One region of the Dorea sp. genome, then DNA from elsewhere that is predicted to be linked to it. Evidence: predicted binding sites of a transcription regulator. Region 1 holds the regulator's gene; each other region holds the start of a gene.
The links. Region 1 encodes Rex, which represses fermentation and respiration genes when NADH is low (regulators of the CRP and FNR family bind a similar motif). Its sites were predicted from a motif close to ATTGTTAANTANTTAACAAT; they were not measured.
Positions count from the first base shown of each region.

Region 2: ACWJAF_RS02095 (acyl-CoA carboxylase subunit beta) is a predicted target of Rex. The motif match lies at 2,179-2,198, and genes of this name have one in related genera.
Region 3: adhE (bifunctional acetaldehyde-CoA/alcohol dehydrogenase) is a predicted target of Rex. The motif match lies at 2,171-2,190, and genes of this name have one in related genera.

Region 1 is NZ_CDRRQK010000002.1:15,432-19,728, reverse strand. Features, by position in the region: gene ACWJAF_RS01095 (ABC-F family ATP-binding cassette domain-containing protein) at 106-2,034, opposite strand; gene ACWJAF_RS01090 (redox-sensing transcriptional repressor Rex) at 2,200-2,841, shown strand; gene ACWJAF_RS01085 (NAD(P)H-hydrate dehydratase) at 3,018-4,297, shown strand, end outside.
Region 2 is NZ_CDRRQK010000003.1:31,107-35,403, reverse strand. Features, by position in the region: gene ACWJAF_RS02100 (OadG family transporter subunit) at 1-600, opposite strand, end outside; gene ACWJAF_RS02095 (acyl-CoA carboxylase subunit beta) at 615-2,054, opposite strand; gene ACWJAF_RS02090 (YcxB family protein) at 2,528-3,139, opposite strand; gene ACWJAF_RS02085 (peptide MFS transporter) at 3,499-4,297, shown strand, end outside.
Region 3 is NZ_CDRRQK010000021.1:41,033-45,329, forward strand. Features, by position in the region: gene adhE (bifunctional acetaldehyde-CoA/alcohol dehydrogenase) at 1-2,075, opposite strand, end outside; gene ACWJAF_RS10240 ([FeFe] hydrogenase, group A) at 2,249-3,985, opposite strand; gene ACWJAF_RS10245 (NAD(P)-binding protein) at 3,979-4,297, opposite strand, start outside.

The DNA of each region.
Region 1 (4,297 bases):
AACAGTTATTTTGCAACACTCCCTTTTTGTTAAAAAGTGTGTAAGAGAACTTAAAGGTTACCGCCACAGCTATAAGAAACTACAACAGATAAAGGATTAGAAAAATTAAACTTCTTCTGCAAGTTCTTCCCATTTTTCGTATAATTCTTCCAGTTCTTCCGCAATGGCAGCTTTTTCTTTTGCAAGTTCCTGACATTTTACAGAATTGGTAAAGATTTCTTCCTGTACCATCAGAGAATCAATTTCTCCATCACGTTCTTCCAGTTCGCCAATACGTTCTTCTGTCTTTTTCAGTTCGTTTTGGCGTTTCCTGAGTTTTGCCTGGGCTTCTTTTTGTTCCTGCCAGCTGAGCTTGGATTCAGAGACAGATCTTTCAGAAGTACTGTCCGGATCCGGTGAAGCAGAAGTGCCGGCATAGGCTGTGGTAAGTTCTTCTTTTTTCTCCAGATAATAGTCATAATTGCCAATGTAGTTGACAAATGTATGATTGACAAGATCCAGAATACGGGTTGCAGTCTGGTTGATAAAATAACGGTCATGTGAAACGTAAAGTACTGTGCCGGTATAATCATTCAGCGCATTTTCCAGAATTTCTTTTGATGCAATATCCAGGTGGTTGGTCGGCTCATCGAGGATCAGGAAATTCGCCTCTGAAAGCATCAGCTTTGCAAGAGAAACACGTCCTCGTTCCCCACCGCTCAAAGAGCTGATCTGTTTGAATACATCGTCTCCTGTGAAAAGGAAGGCAGCAAGTACATTGCGGATCTCTGTATTGGTAAGTGCCGGGTAATCATCAGAGATTTCATCAAAAATGGTCTTTTCCATATGAAGTACATGATGTTCCTGGTCGTAGTAACCGATTTTTACATTGGAGCCAAGGGTGTAAGTTCCGGAGTCGGCTGCAATGACATGGTTCAATATTTTTAAGAGCGTGGTTTTACCGGTTCCGTTATCACCGATCACAGCCACATGCTCGCCACGTTTGATCTCCAGATTAATATCTGTAAATAATTCCTGCCCCGGAAATGATTTGCATAAGTGCTCGATGGTTAAGACGTCGTTACCGCTGACGCAGGAAGGTTCAAGTTTCAGATGGATGTCGGTATTGACTTCCACCGGTTTTTCGATGGTCTGCATCTTTTCAAGCATTTTTTCACGACTTTCTGCCCGCTTGATTGATTTTTCGCGGTTGAAAGAACGCAGCTTTTCGATGACAGCTTCCTGATGCTTGATTTCTTGCTGCTGATTCAGGTATTCTTTCAGACGGATATCACGGAGCTGCTGCTTCTTGGCAGCATAATCGCTGTAATTTCCCATGTAAGTACGAAGAGTGCCAAGCTCGATTTCCAGAACTTTTGTCACAACTTTGTTTAGAAAATAACGGTCATGTGAGACGATAAGTACGGCTCCCTGATAGTTTAAAAGATAGGTTTCCAGCCATGCGATGGAGTTCAGATCCAGGTGGTTGGTCGGCTCATCCAGAAGCAGAATATCCGGTTTCGTGAGCAGAAGTTTGCCAAGGGAAACACGGGTTTTCTGACCTCCGGAAAGAGTATCTACGGGTTTTGTAAAATCAGTTTCTGTAAAACCAAGCCCCTTTAAAACACCGGTGATCTCGCTTTCATATGCATAACCATTTTCGCGCTCGAAAGCCGCAGTAAGGCGGTTATAAGTTTCTAACCGGTCATTTAAGGCTTCGCCGGATAGGTGCTTTAATTCCATCTCGATCTCGCGGATACGCCGTTCCATCGCGATAATATCGGATTTTGCGGTCTTTACTTCTTCGTAAATGGTGTTCCCACTCTGCATTTCCTGATGCTGGGCCAGGTAGCCTAAGGTCTTCCCCTTTGTGAGGATGACATTCCCTCCGTCCGGTGCAAGTTCACCGACGATCATCTTAAGAAGGGTCGATTTTCCCGCTCCGTTCGGTCCGACGAGAGCGGCTTTTTCATGATCCTCTATATGAAAAGATCCATCATTCACAATGAGATGTTCCCCAAAGGATTTCTGGATCCCGTGACATGCTAATATCATAAATTTCCTCCTAAATATGGATACATTATTCTGTCTGTATTCCTAAAATGCATTTGCATATGCTACTTTATTATAACGGAAATTGTATAAAATTCAACAATAGTTTGACAATAATCTTTCAATTTTATATAATTATCCTAGACTAAGATTGGAAGGGTGAATATATTGGAAGAAAGAGAGATTTCTCGTGCTGTCATCAGAAGACTGCCGAGGTATTACAGATATTTGGGTGAACTGTTGGAAAATGGTGTAGAACGTATCTCTTCGAATGATCTGAGCAAGCGCATGAAAGTAACAGCATCTCAGATCCGTCAGGATCTTAATAACTTCGGAGGATTCGGACAACAGGGATATGGTTATAATGTAAAGTATTTATATACGGAGATTGGAAAGATATTAGGTTTGGAAGAAGATCATAATATTATTATTATCGGTGCCGGAAATCTTGGGCAGGCACTGGCAAATTATGCAGCTTTTGAAAACCGTGGTTTTATCCTGAGAGGGATTTTTGATGTCAATCCAAGACTTCAGGGCGTATCGATCCGTGGTGTGCCGATCCGTATGATGGATGATCTGAAGACATTTGTACAGAACAATGATATAGATATTGCTGTTCTTACAATTCCGAAGGAAAAAGCAATTGAAGTAGCAAACATGCTGGTGGAAAACGGTGTGCGGGCTATCTGGAATTTTGCACATACAGATCTGAACCTTCCAGATAATGTTGTGGTTGAAAATGTGCATTTATCAGAGAGTCTGATGCAGCTGTCTTATAACATCAGCCGCTACAAAGAAGATCATAAATAAAAACATAAAAATGACGTGTAAGAGTAATCTGTAAGGCGGATATACTTTTACACGTCCTTTTGTCAACTTGTGTTCTACAGAAGCCGCCAGTGGCGGCTTCTGTAGATTACCAAAGTACCTTTATCAAAATTATCAGGATTCAGGTTGCGTAAATATGTCAGTTGGGAGATGATGATATGCAGTATTTGGTAAATGCAGCGCAGATGAAATCTGCAGATCAATATACCATTCAGAAGTTAGGTGTTCCGTCACTGGAATTAATGGAACGTGCCGCAGACGGATGTATACAGATAATGGAACAGGAAAAAATGGATTTTTCGGATGTCTGTGTCGTATGTGGAACGGGAAACAACGGAGGGGACGGATTCGCAATTGCGAGAATGTTATTAGAAAAAGATTATAAAGTACAGGCATTTCTGGTAGGAGATGCGGAGCATTGCACGAAAGAAACGAAAGAACAGATCAGGAAACTGGAGGCATGCGGCGGAAAAGTCAGATACTGTATACCGGAAGACGGACATTACAGTCTGGTGATTGATGCGGTATTCGGTGTCGGTCTCAGCCGTGATGTGGACGGAATTTACAGACAGGTAATAGAATGGATGAATGCACAGGATGCAGTAAGGTTTGCAGTAGATATCCCTTCCGGATTATCTGCAACAACAGGATGTGTGCTTGGATGTGCATTTGAGGCGGATTATACGGTCACATTTCAGTTCAAAAAGCTTGGACTGGAACTGGCACAGGGAAGAAAATATGCCGGAAAAACGGTTGTCTGGGATATCGGGATCTCTGCGCAGCCGCTGATGGATGATACGGATATAGTAAAAAGTGATGAAAAAGAAGATTACAGAAAGCTCCTTCCAAAAAGAGAAGAAGATTCTAACAAAGGAAGTTATGGAAAACTACTGATAATTGCAGGAAGTAAGGGCATGGCAGGAGCCGCATATCTGAATGCGCATGCTGCATATATGGCAGGAGCCGGACTTGTGAGAATATATACTGCAAAAGACAACAGGGCGATTCTTCAGACACTTCTTCCGGAAGCAATCATTACGACATATGAAGATTTTGAACAGGTAGAAGTAATCCGGTTACTGGAGTGGGCAGATGCAGTCTGTGTCGGATCAGGACTTGGACAAAGTAAAACGGCAGAAAGAATATTAAAAACAGTGATTGATTATGTAAGAGTTCCATGTCTGATTGATGCAGATGGGCTGAATCTTCTGGCAGATAATAAGAATTATTTAAGACATATAGAAGGAAGAAGATTTGTGATCACACCACATATGAAGGAAATGTCAAGAGTAACAGGAGATTCTGTAGAAAATCTGAAAAAAGACAGAGTGGAGTTCTTAAAACAATTTGCGGAGACACTTCGTATTGTATGTGTGTTAAAAGATTCCAGAACGCTGATCGCAGGAGAAGAAAGAGGAATCCGGTTAAATCAGACAGG
Region 2 (4,297 bases), on a different contig from region 1:
TTTTGTTTCTGTCTTTCCTTTGTTCTTGAATTTTTCTTCAAGAGCCGGAATATACTTGAACAGAGAGATCAGAAGTGAGATAAAGATCAGGATTACGAATACAGTTCCCATACCAAGGATTGTATTAAGTCCTGCTTTTTCCATGATCTCGCCAATATCATAATGTGCATCGATCGTAGTACTTTCAAGATAAAGCTCATCATCAAATACGAACATAATCTCTGCATCACGGTCTTTGAACTTTGCACTGGTCGTTACTTTCAGTTCGTCAGAGGATGGCTCGAATTTGTAATCGTCGTGGCTTACATATTCTCCACACTCTTTTGTACCCTGCTGCCATGCATCCAAAGCTGCAAGGAAACTATCTTTTGTAAATGGAACACCTGCCTGATTCAACTGAGATTCAATCTGGAAATCAGTCATCTTATTCCACTGTTCGATAGTATCTGCATCTGCGCTGTTGCAATACTCGATCAGAAAATCTGTTGCCTGTGTGATTGTTGATTTATCATACTGAAGATTTTCTTTCTTACTTCCACAAGCGGTAAAGCAGAGCATTGCGACGAGCACACAAAGTAATACGCTTAATTTTTTCTTCACTTTGCCTCACCTCTCTAAACCGTGCCGTGCTTTTTCACCGGACGATCCTCTCTTTTTGTGAATAACATTTCAAATGCACCGATCACATATTTTCTTGTATCTGCCGCTTCGATGATTGTATCCACATATCCTCTCTTAGCTGCTGATAATGGGCTTGACTGCAGATTCTTGTACTCTGCTGCTTTTTCTCTGATAGTTGCTGCATCAGCATCTGCATACATGATCTTTGCTGCCTGGTTAGCATCCATCATTCCGATCTCAGCTGTAGGCCATGCATATACCATGTCTGCTCCTGTAGCTTTGCTGTTCATTGTTACATAAGCACTTCCGAATGCTTTACCGATTACAACATTTACCTTTGGTACTGTTGCATTAGCGAATGCATAAGTAAGTTTTGCAGCTGATTTTGCGATACGTTTTTCATCATATTCACTTGCTGTAAATCCGCTTACATTTGTAAGTGTCAGTACAGGGATGTTAAATGCGTCGCAGAACTCAACAAACTCTGCTGCTTTTTCTGCTCCGTCAGCTGAAAGAGAACCATCAAATTCTGCTTCCACTTCTGCTTCTTCGTTATATACTTTAGAACGGTTCGCAACTGCACCAACTGTCATTCCATTCAGTTTGATGAATCCTGTCACCATATCTTTTGCATATGCTTTTTTCACTTCAAAGAAAATGTTATCATCAGAGATCATTGTAAGAGCAAGTGCTGTATCTTCTTTCGCATTTTCAAGATCTGCACAAGCACGGTTCAGATCATCAGTGCATTCTTCATAAGAAACATCTTCTTCATTGTTGCATGGTAACATGCATACAAGAGAACGGATATCAGCAATAACCTCTTCTTCTGTTCCGATTCCGTCAACAAGACCTGTTATCTCACTCTGGAATTTCGCACAGGATGTATCGCATTTTGAAATATCATTTCCCGGGATTGCATTTGGAGTATTTGTGAACAGTTTTGCGTTCTTAGTCTCCATAAATGTAAAATCAGTAAGTGCAGGTACGATAGAAAGTCCGCCGCCGCATGTTCCAAAGATTGCTGTGATCTGTGGAATCACGCCAGAAGCCATAGACTGTTTCTGGTAAAGCTTTCCAAATGCCTCTAAAGCATCTGTAGCTTCCTGAAGTCTGAATCCGGCACAGTCTACCAGTCCGATTACTGGTGCTCCCATCTTCATTGCCATATCGTAGATGTTAGAAATCTTCTTTGCATGCATCTCACCGATTGCACCGTTTAATACAGTTGCGTCCTGGCTGTATACATACACCAGATTTCCATCGATCACTCCGTATCCGGTGATAACACCATCAGCTGGAGTTTCTTTTTCCTGCATGTTGAAATCAGTTGTTCTGGCAGTTACTGCTCCACCAATCTCAACAAAACTGCCGGCATCAAGTAAACTGTTGATTCTATTACTTGCTGCATTGTCTGCTGCCATGTTGCCCATAGTCTAGCCCTCCATTTTCATTATTTTAAATTGGGTTTTCGTTTTTTATTCAAAAAGTAAAACCAAATTTTTTCCAATTATATTATACTGTCTTTGTTACATTGTTGCAATAGTTTTATTGTTTTTTGTTAAATACTTGTCAACTTTTCTCTTCTATTATAAGTAGGAGTATTTTCCACTTTTCAAAAGTTAACTTTTATCCCCCAAAAAGTTGACTTTTAAATATTCATTTTCTCGGTATATTATACCACACCTTGTTTTGATTTTGTATCCATGATTTTTTTCTGCCGGACCATGCAAGCCATGGAAGCGGGATTTCCCGGCTTTTTTTACTGTTTCCTCGGCTTCATGGGACATGAGGACGGAATTTCCCGACTAAAAAAACAAAGCGGTCATCTTTCAAATCATCAATTAAAAAGATAACCACTTTGTTTCTCTGTCTTCATTCTTTATTATATTGTTTCAAAATATATCTAAAATTTTTTCACAGTCTTTCTCCGCATATTCGTACATCTTTCCAGCAGAAAGTTTTTCAGTTCTTCCACTTGTCCGCCTTCCAATGCATCTTTTGGAAAACCTATCATTGCTCTCGCCGACCCCTTTGTCTCCATATCAGATTTGATCACAACTCCAAGCGCTTCCTTCGTTTCCAGTATCTTTGTTACCTGTTCGTACGAAAAGGATTTGGTTTTCTTTTCTGTTACGCTTTCAAAATGATCATTTGTAAAGCGTATTTCAGAATTAACCGGACCACCATTTAATCTGCATCTTCTTTCAAACTGTTCTTCTGCCTGTCCCGTCGCACTTGCATTCAACGCTTTTCTCCAGATGGTTCTATTTAGTACCACCGCTACTATGAATGCTAATATCCATATTAAGACATATTTCAACAAAAATAGTACCATTCCTCCTGTAGTTCCATTTCCCGGATTTCCATAGCTGCATACGAAATACAAAACCAGAGGCCCCAGAACTGTCATCACGAATTTTATTGTTATATCACTGCTGTCTACCTGAAACAGTTCGCAGATCTGCCGCAGTGTATTTTGTGACTCTTTATATGCCACACGATAATAATTTGCCATATCATATTTTCCCCTTTACAAAACATTGAATTTATTATATCCTCATATAGTTGATTATTCAAGAAATATTCCGCTTTTGTTTATTAATTATCTATAAACAATTCTACTTATTTACTATCTCAATTATTCTTTTTATCTATTATTACCCATTTGTTTCCATTTTTACTTTCTCATTTGTAACATTTCAACACACAACATCAAAAGAAAGTATGAAAAACCTTAACTTTTTCTTAAACAATTAGTTGTACTTTAGTCTAGTTTGTGATAAGATTAACTGCGTTGAGAGTTTTAATCATAAGAGGGGATTTTCCTCGTATTGTTAAAACCAAAGAAAAATTTCATATTGGAGGGTGAATCTCATGGAGAACACTAAGAAAAAATTACCATTTGGTTTCTATGTGTGCTGTCTGACTTTCTCTTTTGAAAGACTTGCATACTACGCTGCTAAATGGGGGCTTACGATTTTCATCGCAGCCAGTGCAGCAAACGGTGGTCTTGGACTTGACAAATCCGTAGGTGCTGCAATGAGTTCTAACCTGGTAGCGTTCACTTATATCACACCTATTATCGGTGGATATATCGCTGACCGTTGGATTAGTCCTCGTATTCTCGTACCTGTAGGTGAGATCATGATGGGTCTCGGATATCTGTGTGCCTGGAAAGCTAACGGAGTCGGAATGCTTTGGGCAATGATCATTCTTGTTTCTATCGGAACTGGTTTCTTCAAAGGAAACGTTTCTGGTATCAACGGACGTCTCTTCCCATTAGCTGATCAGGACGAACTGGACACTGTATTCAACTTACAGTACATGTTCGTTAACATCGGTTCATTCTGCGGAACTACTTTCCTTTCACTGGTTGGTAAGAACGCTGGATACCGTGCAATGTTCCTTGTTTGTGGAATCTTCCTGTTCATCGACTGTGTATGGTGGATTATTGGAATGAAATCATTCGGCGAAGCCGGAAAGAAACCATTCCTTGTTGACAACCGTACAGAAAATGTTGACAAAGCCGATAAAGAGAAAGACAACGCTCCTCTTACCAAGCTTGAGAAAAACCGTGTTATCGCTATCTGCATCGTAACACTCTTCTCTGGTATCTTCTGGCTGATCTGGTACATGGCTTACATGCCTGTTTACTATGAATTCGGTCCAGTAT
Region 3 (4,297 bases), on a different contig from region 1:
TTTACAGCTTTCATAGCAAGACCATCTGTAAAGTCTGTAGCCATGATAGATACATATGCTTCGATCGCATGTGTCATTACGTCGATACCAGATGCGCTTGTCAGTCCCTTAGGAGCTGTCATTGCATTGTCAACGTCTACGATAGCCATGTTAGGCATCAATTCGTAGTCTGTGATAGGCCATTTTACTCCTGTGTCTGCATCTGTGATGATTGCGAAAGGAGTTACCTCAGATCCTGTTCCTGAAGATGTTGGGATTGCTACGAAGTAAGCTTTCTCACCCATCTTAGGGAATGTGTATACTCTCTTACGGATATCCATGAAGTCCATAGCCATATCTTCGAATTTTGCTTCTGGATGCTCATACATTAACCACATGATCTTTCCGGCATCCATTGCTGATCCACCACCAAGAGCGATGATTGTATCTGGCTCAAATGCTCTGATCTGTTCTACACCTCTTCTTGCACACTGCAGAGTTGGGTCTGGAGCTACTTCAAAGAAGCATGTATGCTGGATTCCCATCTGATCTAATTTCTCTTCGATTGGTTTTACATAACCATTCTTATACAGGAAGCTATCTGTTACGATGAATGCTTTCTTTTTGTGCATTACTGTTCCAAGTTCATCTAATGCTACAGGCATGCAGCCTTTCTTAAAGTATACTTTTTCAGGTGTTCTAAACCACAGCATGTTTTCTCTCCTCTCTGCAACTGTCTTGATATTAACCAGGTGTTTTACACCTACGTTCTCAGATACAGAGTTTCCTCCCCAAGAACCACAACCAAGTGTAAGAGATGGAGCAAGACCAAAGTTGTAAAGGTCTCCGATACCACCCTGTGAAGAAGGAGTATTGATCAGGATACGGCATGTCTTCATAGCCTGCTGATGTTTCTCAATCTTCTCTGTCTGTGATGGATGTACATAAAGTGATGATGTATGTCCATATCCACCGTCAGCTACTAACTGTTCTGCTTTTGCAAGAGCCTCATCAAATGTCTTAGCTCTGTACATAGCAAGTACTGGAGATAATTTTTCATGTGCAAATTCTTCTGAAATATCTACAGATTCTACTTCACCGATCAGGATCTTTGTTGCTTTCGGAACATCAACACCTGCTAATTTAGCAATTTCGTAAGCTGATTTTCCAGGAATCTTGTTGTTCAGTGCGCCATTGATGATGATTGTCTTACGAACTTTATCAAGCTCTTCACCTTTCTTAAGGAAGTAGCATCCACGATATGCAAATTCTTTCTTAACTTCATCATAAATGCTGTCAAGTACAGTTACTGACTGCTCAGAAGCACAGATCATACCATTATCAAATGTCTTAGAATGGATGATTGAGTTAACTGCCATCTTGATGTCTGCTGAGTCATCGATGATAACTGGTGTATTACCAGGTCCAACACCAAGTGCCGGTTTTCCTGAAGAGTATGCGGATTTAACCATTCCAGGACCACCTGTTGCAAGGATTTCATCTGCGTCTTTCATAACTGTTGTTGTCAGCTCTAATGAAGGAACGTCGATCCATCCGATGATTCCCTCTGGTGCTCCAGCTTTTACTGCTGCATCAAGAACAACTTTTGCTGCTGCGATTGTACAAGCTTTTGCTGCCGGATGAGGGCTGATGATGATCGCATTTCTTGTTTTTAAACAAATCAATGTTTTGAAGATTGCTGTTGATGTTGGGTTTGTAGTAGGGATAACTGCTGCTACCAGACCAACTGGTTCTGCAATCTTTTTAATTCCGTACGCTTTGTCTTCTTCGATTACGCCACATGTTTTATCATTTTTATATTTGTTATAAATGTACTCTGCTGCGTAGTGGTTTTTAATGATCTTATCTTCTACGAGTCCACGTCCTGTTTCCTCTACTGCCATTTTAGCAAGTGGGATACGCATCTTGTTTGCTGCCATTGCAGCCTCAAAAAAGATCTTGTCTACCTGTTCCTGTGTAAAGGTAGCAAATACTTTCTGAGCTTCTCTCATTGCTTTCATTTTTGCTTCGAGAGCTTCTACATTGTCAATAATCTCTGGTACTACATTCTCTTTTTTCTTTGTCGCCATGTTGATTATCCTCCTGTGAGTTTTTGTTTGTTTTTCGATGGTTTTAGTATACTCGCTCGTTATTTTTTTGTCAATACTGTTTTTGATATTTTTTTCACATATTTGATAATTCTTTAACAGTCCGTTAGTTATCCAATCGGAGAAGCCGCCACAGACAACTTCTCCTTTATATTCACTCTCTAAAAACCTTCCAGTCTGTGTTCTGTATGTAACAGCATGTGTGATTTTGGTGAATTAGGTTTTACAAAATATTCCTGATATAATCTCTGAATATCCTGATTTTCATGAGAAAATCTGCGTTTTGCATTCTTATCCAGGCTATAAAGCTTCTTACCTCTTTCGTATGCAAGCTCTCTGCCATCATGAATCGGCTGTCCGCCGCCTCCTACGCATCCTCCCGGGCACGCCATAACTTCAACGAAATCATAATGCACTTCACCTTTATTGATTCGATCCAGAAGTGCTCTTGCATTTCCCAGCCCACTGACAGCAGCTGTTCTCACAGTTACATTGTCGATCTGGAAGTCTGCTTCCTGAATTCCCTGATTCTCATTGAATCCTGTACTTCTTACAGCTTTGAATGCATCCTCCGGTGGATTCTCACTCTTGAGAAGATAATATGCAGTACGAAGCGCTGCCTCCATAACACCTCCTGTTGCTCCAAATATTACTCCTGCACCTGTTCCATCCTGCATCGGCCTGTCACTCTCAATATCCGTCAGCATATCCGGACTGATATGAGCAGATCTGATCATCTTTGCAAGTTCTCTTGTCGTAATAACTGCATCGATATCATTACCTGCATATTCCTGATAGAACAGTTCCATCTCTCTTTCACCTTTTTTCGCTACACATGGCATCACAGATACTGTATAGATTTTTTCCGGTGATACTCCCAACTTCTCTGCAAAGTAGGTTTTCATCACTGCTCCGAACATCTGCTGCGGTGATTTTGCTGTAGAAAGTTGTCTCACCAGATGTGGATACTGTGATTTGATAAATCTAAGCCATCCCGGACAACACGAAGTAAACATTGGACGCTCTTTTAATTCCCCTGCAGTAAATCTGTGCAAAAATTCCGTTCCTTCTTCCATGATTGTCAGATCGGCTGAAAATGTTGTGTCGAATGTATAATCGACTCCCATTCTCTTCAAAGCATCAAGGATCTTTCCGACGGTTGCTTCTTCATCAGAAAGTCCGAATTCTTCACCCCATGCTGCTCTTACAGCCGGAGCAACCTGTGCAACTACGATCTTTTCCGGATCTGCAATTGCATCCCATACATCTTCTGTATCATCTCTTACTCTTAAAGCACCTACCGGGCAATGTGTAATACATTGTCCACATAATGTACATGCTGCTTCTTCAATTGTTCTGTGTCCAGCCACATTGATCGTTGTTCTTGATCCAGTTCCCTCTACATCCCATATGCCGAGTCCCTGTACTTTGTCACATACCTGGACACAACGCATACATTTGATACATTTGGACGAATCTCTGATCAGCGGGAATTCTTTGTTCCATGGCTGTCTTTCTATCTCCATCTTAAATGGAATCTCTATAATATTCAGATCATTTGCTACCTTCTGCAGACTACAATTACCACTTCTTGAGCAGGTTACGCATTCGCAGTCGTGCTGTGAAAGTATCAGTTCTACTGTTGTTCTTCTGTGTTTTCTTACTTTTGGGCTGTTCGTATGGATAACCATACCTTCTTTTGCCACATTGTTGCAGGATGTGATAAGTTTATCTTTTCCTTCCAGTTCTACCACACAGACACGACAGGCTGCTATCTCATTGATTCCCTTCAGATAACATAACTTTGGAATCGGTATCCCGTTCTGGGCTGCAGCTTCCATGATTGTGGTATTCTCTTCTACCGATATCTGCTTTCCGTCTATTGTAAGATTTACCATAATGTCTCTCTGCCTCCCTTAAATATACCGTATCCGAAATGATCGCAGCGCAGACATCTGCTTGCTTCCTGCTTTGCTTCTTTTTCTGTCATACAGTTTTCTACTGCTTCAAAATCACATACTCGTTCGCATGCTTCTCTTTCTGTCAGATTCACTCTGCCGCAAGGTGTACGGTCATCCAGATGTGCTTCCGGAATCTCTACATCACAGGAAATTTCATGATGATATCCAAGATATTCATCAATGTTCGCTGCTACAACCTTAGCTGCTGCAATTGCTTTGATTACCGATGCCGGTCCACTTGCACAGTCT